DNA from 2 places in the Kribbella qitaiheensis genome. Region 2 is predicted to be linked to the other one. Evidence: riboswitches for the same ligand, from Rfam matches in the RefSeq annotation. Region 2 holds a riboswitch; the other holds the start of a gene.
What was found. A riboswitch is a leader RNA that binds a small molecule or an ion and turns the genes downstream of it on or off. The one in region 2 is predicted to bind S-adenosylmethionine.
Positions count from the first base shown of each region.

Region 1: another riboswitch for S-adenosylmethionine. It lies ahead of thrC (threonine synthase); the one in region 2 lies ahead of F1D05_RS35490 (aminotransferase class V-fold PLP-dependent enzyme).

Region 1 covers NZ_CP043661.1:5,475,299-5,480,666, reverse strand. Annotated here, with positions in the region: gene F1D05_RS26090 (helix-turn-helix domain-containing protein) at 1-594, shown strand, start outside; gene F1D05_RS26085 (ubiquitin-like small modifier protein 1) at 591-869, opposite strand; gene thrC (threonine synthase) at 866-2,134, opposite strand; SAM riboswitch class I at 2,145-2,285, opposite strand; gene F1D05_RS26075 (cation:proton antiporter) at 2,351-3,601, opposite strand; gene F1D05_RS26070 (DNA-3-methyladenine glycosylase family protein) at 3,641-4,537, opposite strand; gene F1D05_RS26065 (hypothetical protein) at 4,635-5,111, shown strand; gene otsB (trehalose-phosphatase) at 5,077-5,368, opposite strand, start outside.
Region 2 covers NZ_CP043661.1:7,487,602-7,492,969, forward strand. Annotated here, with positions in the region: gene F1D05_RS41540 (prolyl oligopeptidase family serine peptidase) at 1-274, shown strand, start outside; gene F1D05_RS35490 (aminotransferase class V-fold PLP-dependent enzyme) at 288-1,652, opposite strand; SAM riboswitch class IV at 1,669-1,782, opposite strand; gene F1D05_RS35495 (DinB family protein) at 1,946-2,464, shown strand; gene F1D05_RS35500 (FtsK/SpoIIIE family DNA translocase) at 2,776-5,202, shown strand; gene F1D05_RS41545 (hypothetical protein) at 5,262-5,368, opposite strand, start outside.

The DNA.
Region 1 (5,368 bases), 2.0 Mb from region 2:
GCAACGACCCATTGGGCTCACACCGACCAACTGCGCGCCCGTCATCCCTTGGCGCTGGTCGATCCGGACGTGCTCTACACCGACAACGGTCGCGTCCTCACCGCCGCGGGCAAGGCGGCAGCCGTCGATCTCTGCCTCCACCTGGTCAACCTCGATCACGGTGCGGCCATCGCCAACACGGTCGCCCGCCGCCTCGTCGTACCGCCGCACCGCGACGGCGGCCAGGCCCAGTTCGTGACCACGCCGATCCAGGTGTCGGGCGATCATCAGCTGGCCCGCCTGCTCGCCTGGGTCCAGGAACGTCTGGACCAGCCGCTGACCGTCACCGATCTGGCCCGGCAGGTGAGCACGAGCCCGCGCAACCTCGGCCGGCAGTTCCGCTCGGTCACCGGCCAGGCGCCGATCCAGTGGCTCCTGACCCAGCGCGTACGCCGGGCCCAGGAGCTATTGGAGTCCACCGATCAGAGCATCGAAGCGGTCGCCGTCGCCACCGGCATGGGCACCGCGACGACGCTCCGGCGTCAGTTCAAGCGGATCGTCGGCGTCCCTCCGGACAGCTACCGACGATCCTTCCGCAGCACGAAGGCTGGTTAGCAGCCGCCGGCGACGGCCGGGATGATCGAGACCTGGCCGCCGTCCTTGATCGCGGTCTGGAGTCCCTCGGAGAACCGGACGTCGTCGTTGTCGACGTACACGTTGACGAAGCGGCGCAGCTCGCCGGACTCGTCGAGGACCCGGCTCTTGATGCCCGGGTACGACGTGTCGAGCGACTCCAGCACCTCGCTCAGGGTCGAGCCTTCGACCGAGACCTCGGAGACACCCTTGGTGTACGGCCGCAGGATGGTCGGGACGCGCACGCTCACACTCACTGCAGACCTGCCTTCACGAAGGCGTCGTAGGACGCGGGGATGGTGACCTTCGGGCCGACCCGGTCGGCCACCGCGTCGAGCGTCTTGAGCCCGTCGCCGGAGTTGATGATCACCGTCTCGGCGTCGGGGTCGAGCTGACCGGTCTCGATCAGCTTCTTCAGCGTCGCGACGGTGACGCCGCCGGCGGTCTCGGTGAAGATGCCCTCGGTCCGGGCCAGCAACTGGATGCCCTCGATGACCTCTTCGTCGCTGACGTCCTCGATCACACCACCGGTACGCCGGGCGACGTCGAGCACGTACGGTCCGTCGGCGGGGTTCCCGATCGCCAGGGACTTCGCGATGGTGTCCGGCTTGACCGGCTTCACCACGTCGTACCCGTCGCGGAACGCCTGGGCGATCGGCGAGCAGCCGGTCGCCTGGGCGCCGTAGATCTTGTAGTCGGTGGCGTCGACGAGCCCGAGCTTGCCGAGCTCGGTGAAGCCCTTGTCGATCTTGGTCAGCTGCGAACCGGACGCGACCGGGATCACCACCTGCTGCGGGATCCGCCAGCCGAGCTGCTCGGCGATCTCGAACGCGAGCGTCTTCGAGCCCTCGGAGTAGTACGGCCGGACGTTGACGTTGACGAACGCCCAGCCTTCTTCCTCACCGGCGATCTCGGAGGCGAGCTTGTTCACGTCGTCGTAGTTGCCCTCGACGGCGACCAGCGTTCCGCCGTACACGGCGGTGGTGATGATCTTGGGGCGCTCGAGGTCCTGCGGGATGAAGACGACCGAGCGGATGCCGGCCCGGGCGGCCGCGGCGGCGACGGCGTTGGCCAGGTTGCCGGTGGAGGGGCAGGCGAAGACCTTCATGCCGAGCTCACGGGTGGCGCTCAGGGCGGACGCGACCACGCGGTCCTTGAAGGAGTGGGTCGGGTTGCCCGAGTCGTCCTTCACCCAGAGCTTGCGCAGGCCGAGCTCGCGGGCCAGGTTGCCGGCGTCGATCAGCCGGGTGTAGCCCGGTTCGGTGTTCGGGAAGCTCGCCACGTCGACCGGGACGGGCAGCAGCGGCTGGTAGCGCCAGATGTTCTTCGGGCCGGCCTCGATCTGTGCACGCGTGATGGCCGGGAACTCGTACCCGACCTCCAGCGGACCGAAGCACTCCATACAGGCGTAGAACGGGCCGAGTTCGGATTTCGCGCCGCAGGCGCGACAGCTCAGGTGCGTTCCGTTGCCGAAGGCACCTGCACGGATGGTGTGGGTGGCGGTCGGGGTGCTCAAGCTCATGGAGGTTCCCTCCTCATCTTCCCCGAACCGGATCTCGGCGCGGGACGGATTTGGCACCGGTCCGCCGCGAACGCACCCGGATCGAGTGCGCCAACGGGGAGGGTTGCCGGGACTTCAACGGGCCGTTTCCCTCAGTCCCTCTGGATGAGCACTGACGAGGTTACCCAATCGGGTCCACATTGTGTCCTCCGATCCCACTATGCGAGACAGTCGATCTCAGTCCTGGTCACCGCCGCGGCGCAGGTCCAGCATCCGCATCAGCGGTGTGGCCGCGACCCCGTGCACAAGAACACTCAGAACCACGGTGAACGCGACAGTCGCCCACAACCAGGGCAGGTCCGCCCTGAACTCGGGTCCGGCGTACGCCAGGTAATACACCGAACCGACGCCCCGTACGCCGAAGGCAGCGGTCACCCACCGCTCGGATCTGCGCAGCGGGGTCCGCTGGAGGGCTACCCAAGCGGTCAATGGCCGGATCACCAGGACCAGCGCGACCCCGATCACGACACCGGTCACCGTCAGTGGCTTGAGGATGCCGCCGGTGATCGCGACGCCGAGCAGCAGCAGGATCCCCCAGGTCAGGATGTGTTCGAGCTCCTCGATGAAGCTGTGCAGTTCAGCGTGGAAGTCGTGGCCCCGCTCGGCCGCCCGCAGCGTCAGGGCGGCGACGAAGACGGCAAGGAAGCCGTAGCCGTGCAGAACCTGGGTCAACCCGTAGACGCCCAGCGTCATCGCCAGCGCGAGCACCGGTTCGCGGGAGTCGGCCAGCCGGAAGGTCCGCGACGGAGCGCCGAACGCCATCTTGCCGAGCAGCCGGCCTGCCCCGGCGCCGACCGCGATCCCGATCAGCGTCCTGCCGGCCAGGTCCCAGGCGAGCCACTCGATTCCCCAGTCGCCGATCGCGCCCTTGGTCGCGGCGAAGACGGCCGCGTAGACGAACGGGAAGGCCAGCGCGTCGTTCAGGCCGGCCTCCGAGGTGAGCGCGAACCGCACCTCGTCGTCCTCCTCGGGCTCCGCGCCCTCGCCGGTCGAGGGCCCCTGGACCTGGACGTCCGAGGCAAGCACCGGATCGGTCGGCGCGAGTACGGCGCCGAGCAGCAGCGCCGTCGCGGGCGCCAGCCCGAGCAACCAGCCGGCCCCCGCGACCGCGGCGATACAGGCCGGCATCGCGATCAGCAGCAGCCGCCAGGTCGTCCGCCACCGCTGCCAGCCGATCGGGCGGTCGATCGCCAGGCCGACACCCATCAAGGCGATCAGGATGGTCAGCTCGGCAAGGTGCTTGGTGAGCCCCGGCTCGGCGATGGGGCTCAGGTGGCTGCGGTCCACCGCCAGACCGAGCAACAGCCCCGCCCCGACGAAGGCGATCGGGGCCGAGATCGCGTACCGGCGCAGCAGTCGCGGCAGGATGGCGCCGACCAGCAAGGCCGCACCGGCGACCAGGTAGAGGCCGTCCCCGTCGATTCGCATCATGCCGACCCTAGTGCCCCGACTGATGCCCGGCCGGGCTCAGCGAAGCCGGTTCGTCGCCCCGGGCGTGTGGGTCGGCAGCGACTTGCGGGGGCCGAAGCGGGGATGGGCGAGACCGGCCAGGCCCAGGAGAGCCTGGACGCGGAAGCGATGCCCGCGGTACGGCTCGATCAGTTCGGCGGTGCCTTCGTCGTCGAGCTCCTCGCCGGTCAGCGCGTAGGAGACGTTGCGGGATACGTGATAGTCCGCGAACGAGAACGCGTCCGCGTCCCCGTGCGCCCGCTGCCGTACTTCGGCCGCGGTCCAGACCCCGACGCCAGGCAACGACCGCAGCCGTCGCTCGATCTCCACGCCGTCGGTCAGCTCGAGCGTCCGCTCCAACGCCGCGGCCCGCGTCGCCGCTGTGATGACGACTCGCGACCGCCGGCCTTCGACCCCGGCCCGCAACCACTGCCAGGACGGGATCAGCCGCCACTCCTCCGGCGACGGTGGGACCATCATCTTGCGCCCGTCCGGCGACCCCGGACCCGGCGCCGGCTCGCCGTACTCACGCAGCAGCATCCGCCACCCCGCGAACGCTTCCTTCCCGGTCACCACCTGCTCGATCCCGGCCGCCGCCATCGCCTCGAACACGGCTCGCGTCCGCGGCACCCGGAAGTGCGGGAACCGCCTCGCCGCATCGACCAGCGGCTGATGCTCCGGCAGCGGCTCGAACCCGTCCCAGCTGTCCGCGTCTCCCAGCAACTCGGGAACCCCGTCCAGCGCCCAGCCCGCCCCCGGACCCCACGCCTCGGCTTCGACCTCGGCCACCGCGGAGTACGGCGTCAATCGCAACAGGACCGGCCCGTCCGGCGTCCTGGTGGCTCGCCAGATAGTCCGCCCGTCATACACGTACGCGGGATCTCCTGGCCCCTTCCGTAGCCCCCCGATCACCATCTGAGGATCCACAGGCCGCCCAGGGCCGCCACCGCCGTACCACCGAGCTCACACCGCAAGTCTTACCTACCGCGCCGACAGAACCACATACTGAGGCATGGCGATGTCGGGGTGGCAGGCTGTGAAGCTGGTGGTGAACACGATCAATCTCTCGACGCTGACCGGGGTGCTGGTCGGCGTGCTCGGGCGGGCCCGGTTCAGCCGCGGGCCGCGGGGATTGTTCTACGCGACGGGTTACCGGCTGAAGTTTCCGGTCGCCGGCGCTTTCACGATCGGGAACCTGATCCTGACCAAACACGACCGTGCGTACTTCGACGAGCAGCCGACGCTGATCAAGCACGAGGAACGGCACTCCTGGCAGTACTTCTGCCTGATCGGCCTGCCGATGCTCCCGCTGTACATCCTCGCCGCGAGCTGGTCCCTGTTACGGACCGGCTGTCCGGCTTCCCGGAACATCTTCGAGCGGCTGGCCGGCCTCGACGACGGCGGCTACACCGAATATCCGGTGCAGTCCCTCGGCAAGACGCTGAGCCAGGCGTTCAGCGCGTTGCGATCGCATCCGCGAGGGCAGTGAGGACGGTTACTACCCCCGCCGGGTCGTCCACGACGATGTCGGCGGACTCAGTAAGCGCGGTGGCACCCGACGACCGCGCTGCAACCAGTACTGCGTGCAGACCGTCGGCGCGGAGAGCCTGAAGGGCTTTGAAGGCAGCCAGGTCACCCAGGTCGTCACCGGCGTACAGGATCGAGCGAGCCCCGGTGCTGTCGAGCAAACGACGCAGGGCTAGCCCCTTGTCGATCCCGGGCGGGCGCAGCTCCAGCACCAGGTTG
Region 2 (5,368 bases):
CTACTCGCCGCTGCACAACCTGCACGACGGTACGACGTACCCGGCGACTCTGGTCGTCACCGGCGACCACGACGATCGCGTCGTGCCGCTACACAGCCACAAGTTCATGGCGACCCTGCAACACGCACAGGCGGGCTCTGCTCCGGTCCTGACCCGCATCGAGGTCGACACGGGTCACGGCTTCGGAAAACCCGCCGCGATGGTTGCGTCCGAATGGGCCGACCTGCTGGCGTTCGCTGCTCACCACACAGGTCTCGTTCCTCCTGAGCAGTAGGAGGAGGGCGGTGTCACCAGATTCGCGGGGCTACCAGGTCGCGCGGGTCGTTGGTGGGCTGGCAGCCGTGGGCGGTCTCTTCGTAGGCGTTGGTGAGGCCGTTGGTGGTCAGGGTGCGGATCGCGTTGACCAGGCGGTCGACGTGCTCGCGGGTGGTAGCCAGACCGAGGCTCGCGCGGACCGCAGTACCGTGCTCGGGGGAGTCGGCGAGCAAGTGGCCCACCAGCGGGTGCGCACAGAACTTCCCGTCGCGCACGCCGACGCCGTACTCCGCTGCGAGTGCTGCTGAAACCAGCGTCGAGCTGATGCCGTCGACGGTGAAGCAGACGGTGCCGACACGGTCAGCCTCCGCACCGAAGATCGAGTACGTCGTTACGCCGGGCAGCTGGGCCAGGCCGGTCCGGAGCCGCGCGAGCAGGCTGCGCTCGTGCTGCTCGATGGCCTCGCGGTGCTTGGTGATCGCGGCACACGCTGCTGCCAGGGCGATCGCGCCGATGACGTTGGGGGAGCCGCCCTCGTGCCTTGCCGGTCCCTGGTTCCAGACGGTGCCTGCTGCTTCGACGGTCGCCGTCGCACCACCGCCGTACAGGTAGGGGTCGGCTGCGTTGAGCCAATCGGCGCGGCCGATCAGCGCGCCAGCGCCGTACGGGGCGTAGAGCTTGTGGCCCGACAGAGCCACCCAGTCGACGTTCAGGTCTTCGATGTTCACGACGCGGTGCGGCGCCAGCTGGGCAGCGTCGAGGCAGACCCGGGCGCCGTGAGCCTTGGCGACCGCTGCGATCTCGGCGATCGGGAAGATCTCGCCGATGACGTTGGAGGCGCCGGTGACGACGACCAGCCGCGGCCCCTCAGGAGCGTTGCGGAGTGCGTCCGCGACGGCGCTGACGGCCTGGTTCGCCGACCTCGGCGCCGCGAGGCGGACGGTGCGCTCGGCCGGCCAGGGGAGCAGGGCCGCGTGGTGCTCGGACTCGAACACGATCACGGTCGCGTCGGCCGGGACCGCACGGGCGAGGAGGTTGAGCGCGTCGGTGGTCTGCCGCGTGAAGATGACCTGGTCGTCCTCGCGGGCGCCGACGAAGCCGTGCACCTCGGCACGGGCCCGCTCGTACCACTGGGTGGTGATCCGGGACGCGTAGCCGTTGCCGCGATGCACCGACGCGTACGACGGCAGGGCGGCCTCGACGGCGGCACGCACCGACTCCAGACACGGGGCGCTGGCGCCGTGGTCGAAGTTGGCGTAGTCGGTCACCCGGCCGTCGGCCAGTGGGACCAGCAGGTCCGAGCCGACGGTGGCAGGAATGCTGCCGTTGGTGAGCCGGACGGTGGTCGGCCTCGCGCTGATCGCGTTGGAGGGCTCGAGGATGGAGAGGATCGACATGCTGCTGCTCCCGGGAAGTCCGCACTTGCCGATCGGGGTGTCCGAACGGCCGGGTCCTCACCCGGGGCACCCCACCGCGGAGGAGGGTTGCCGGCCAGCGAGCCGGGGCTTGACGCTGACACTCATGACCTGCCGAAGACGGTAACCAACAGACCGCTCCTTGCGCCAGCATCTATCTCGCTTGATGAGACATTGCGACACATGATGAGATGCGGGGGGTTGCCGCAGGCTGTCGTTCGTCGCCGCCGGTTAAGGATTGGTGCCGCGAGGCCCCCGCGGGAGAGGATGCGCGGATGACCTGGATCGCACCTGAAGTCGTCCGTCCCGAGGGTTCGCTGGTTGCGCCCGAGCGGGAGTTGCTGGCCGGCTACCTGGACTTCTACCGGGCGACGCTGCTGCACAAGTGCGCCGGGCTCACCGCCGAGCAGTTGGCCGAGCGGCCCGCGGCGCCTTCGACCCTGTCGCTGCTCGGGTTGATCCGGCACGCCACGAAGGTGGAGCGGATCTGGTTCCGGATCCACTTCGCCGACGGTTCACCGGCCGAGCCGCTGTTCGCTCCGGAGCTCGGTAAGGATGCGGACTTCGAATTGCTCGACCCGGTGCGCGCTCAAGCGGAGTACGAGGGTCTGATCGAGGAATGGGCGCTGTCCGACAAAGCGGTCGCCGGCCGGTCGCTGGACGAGCAGTTCACCTTCAGTGGCGAGGTGTCGTCGCTGCGGATGATCTACCTCCACCTGATCGGCGAATACGCCCGGCACTGCGGTCACGCGGACCTGGTTCGGGAACACCTCGACGGCGTCACCGGCGCCTGACGGGAGCCGCTGTCAGGCCCCGGTGTTCGCGCCGTGACGCTACGGATGGGGCAGCGTGATCGGCGTGTGACACGTGTGACTCGAGTGGTTGTCGGGGTAGCCTGCTAGATATGGCGACCCGCACGTCTTCCCCGGCGCGGGCGCGGAAGTCGGCAGCCAACAGCCCGGCAACGGGCCGGTCGGCAGCTGGTGGACGCTCCCGTCCTTCAGGCGCCCAGAAGCGTGGGCAGAGCACGAAGAAGCGCAGTGGTTCCACCACTGCGCGTCCCAGTGCGTCCCAATCCGCCGGAGCGGGGCCGTTCGCGGCCACGATGCTGTACCTCGGCCGCGGCTTCGTGAAGTGCTGGATCGGGATCGCGCACCTGCTCGGCAGTGTGGTCCGCGGTGTCGGCCACGGCGCGCGTGACCTCGACCCGGCCCACCGCCGCGACGGCGCCGGCCTCACCCTGATCGGCCTGGCTGTCGTTGTGGCCGCCGCGATCTGGTGGGAGCTCCCAGGTGCCGTCGGCAACGCAGTACGCACAGTGGTCGCCGGGAGCGTCGGAATGCTCGGCTGGGCCGTCCCGCTGATGCTCCTGTTCATTGCCCTGCGCACCCTGCGCCACCCGGACCGCAACGGTCCGGCCGGACGCCAGGTCATCGGCTGGACGGCGATCGGCCTCGGTGTGCTCGGCCTGGTCCACATCGCCAACGGCATTCCGCGTCCGGGCAACCCTGACGACGGCACCTTGCAGGAGGCGGGTGGCGCGATCGGGTACGTCGTCTCGTCGCTCCTGTCCGACCTGCTCACGCAGTACGTCGCAGCGCCGCTCCTCGTGCTGCTGTCGATCTTCGGTGCACTGGTGGTCACCGGTACGCCGATCTACGCGATCCCGCTGCGAGTCCGTGCAGCCGCCGATGTGCTGCTGGGACGCACGGAGCTTCCTGCGGATGCTCCGTCGGTGTCGGCTGCGGCGGATGAGACTGTGCGCCTCACTCGCAAGGAGCGCCGGGCGAAGGCAATCCTTGACGACGACGCTGATCCGACCGTCAAGCCGTACGACTCCCCGGTGCTCGAGGGCCGTGAGATCTCCAAGCGTGGCCGCAAGAAGGCCGCTGCCGAGGAGGACCCGTACGACGTCGACGGCGAGGCCGGGGCCGGCGCTCCGCCTGCTTACGGCGCGGTCGCGGCCGCCATGAAGCCTTCCTCGGCCGCCCAGGCCGAGCCGGCCCCTGAGCCGCCGCCGCACACGCCGATTCCGCAACGCGTCGAGCAGCTGAGCCTGTCCGGCGACATCACCTACACACTTCCCGACGGCCAGATCCTGAAGCCCGGCTCGGTCCACAAGGCCCGGACCAAGGCGTCCGACGCCGTCGTGGACCGGCTGACCGAGGTGTTCGACCAGTTCGGCATCGACGCGCAGGTGACCGGCTACACCCGTGGCCCGACAGTCACCCGGTACGAGGTCGAGCTCGGCTCAGCGGTCAAGGTGGAGAAGGTCACCGCGCTGAGCAAGAACATCGCCTACGCGGTCGCCAGCGCCGACGTCCGGATCCTGTCGCCGATCCCGGGTAAGTCCGCGATCGGCATCGAGATCCCGAACACCGACAAGGAGATCGTCAGCCTCGGCGACGTGATCCGGTCCGCGACCGCCCGCAACGACCATCACCCGATGATCGCCGGGCTCGGCAAGGACGTCGAAGGCGGCTTCGTCGTCGCCAACATGGCGAAGATGCCGCACCTGCTGGTCGCGGGTGCGACCGGTTCGGGTAAGTCGTCGTTCGTGAACTCGCTGATCACCTCGGTGCTGATGCGCTCGACTCCGGACGAGGTCCGGATGGTGCTGGTCGACCCCAAGCGGGTCGAGCTGAACAACTACGAGGGCATCCCGCACCTGATCACGCCGATCATCACCAGCGCGAAGAAGGCGGCCGAGGCGCTGCAGTGGGTCGTCCGCGAGATGGACATGCGGTACGACGACCTGGCGGCGTTCGGTTTCCGGCACGTCGACGACTTCAACAAGGCGGTGCGCGGCGGGAAGGTGAAGCCGCCGCCGGGCAGCGAGCGGGTGCTGACGCCGTACCCGTACCTGCTGGTGATCGTCGACGAGCTGGCCGACCTGATGATGGTCGCGCCGCGCGACGTCGAGGACTCGATCGTCCGGATCACCCAGCTGGCCCGGGCCGCCGGTATCCACCTGGTGCTGGCCACCCAGCGGCCTTCGGTCGACGTCGTGACCGGTCTGATCAAGGCGAACGTGCCGTCCCGGCTCGCCTTCGCCACCTCGTCGCTTGCTGACAGCCGAGTCATCCTGGACCAGCCGGGCGCGGAGAAGCTGGTCGGTCAGGGTGACGGTCTGTTCCTGCCGATGGGTGCGAGCAAGCCGATGCGGATCCAGGGTTCCTGGGTCACCGAGAACGAGATCCGGGCCGTGGTCGAGCACTGCAAGGAGCAGTTGCAGCCGACGTACCGCGAGGACGTCGCCGCCGTGGCCGGCCCGAGCAAGGACCTCGACGACGAGATCGGCGACGACCTCGACCTGGTGGTCCAGGCGGCCGAGCTGATCGTTTCCACGCAGTTCGGCTCCACTTCGATGCTGCAACGTAAGCTCCGGGTCGGTTTCGCCAAGGCGGGCCGGCTGATGGACATCCTGGAGAGCCGGGGCGTGGTCGGGCCGAGTGAAGGATCGAAGGCCCGCGACGTACTGGTGAAACCGGACGACCTAGAGGACTTCGTCGCCACACTGCGAGGAGAGTGACCCGTGACCGCCTCATCCACGATGCCCCAGGCCCACACTGTGGACGCTGACGCCGGGATTCAGGAGTTCACGATCCGCGGCTCGCAGAAGGTGCACGGCGCGCTGGCAGCCGGCGCCGCGTTGGTGGCGATCGGCTTCGCCGCGTCGGCCTCGACCAGCGCCACCG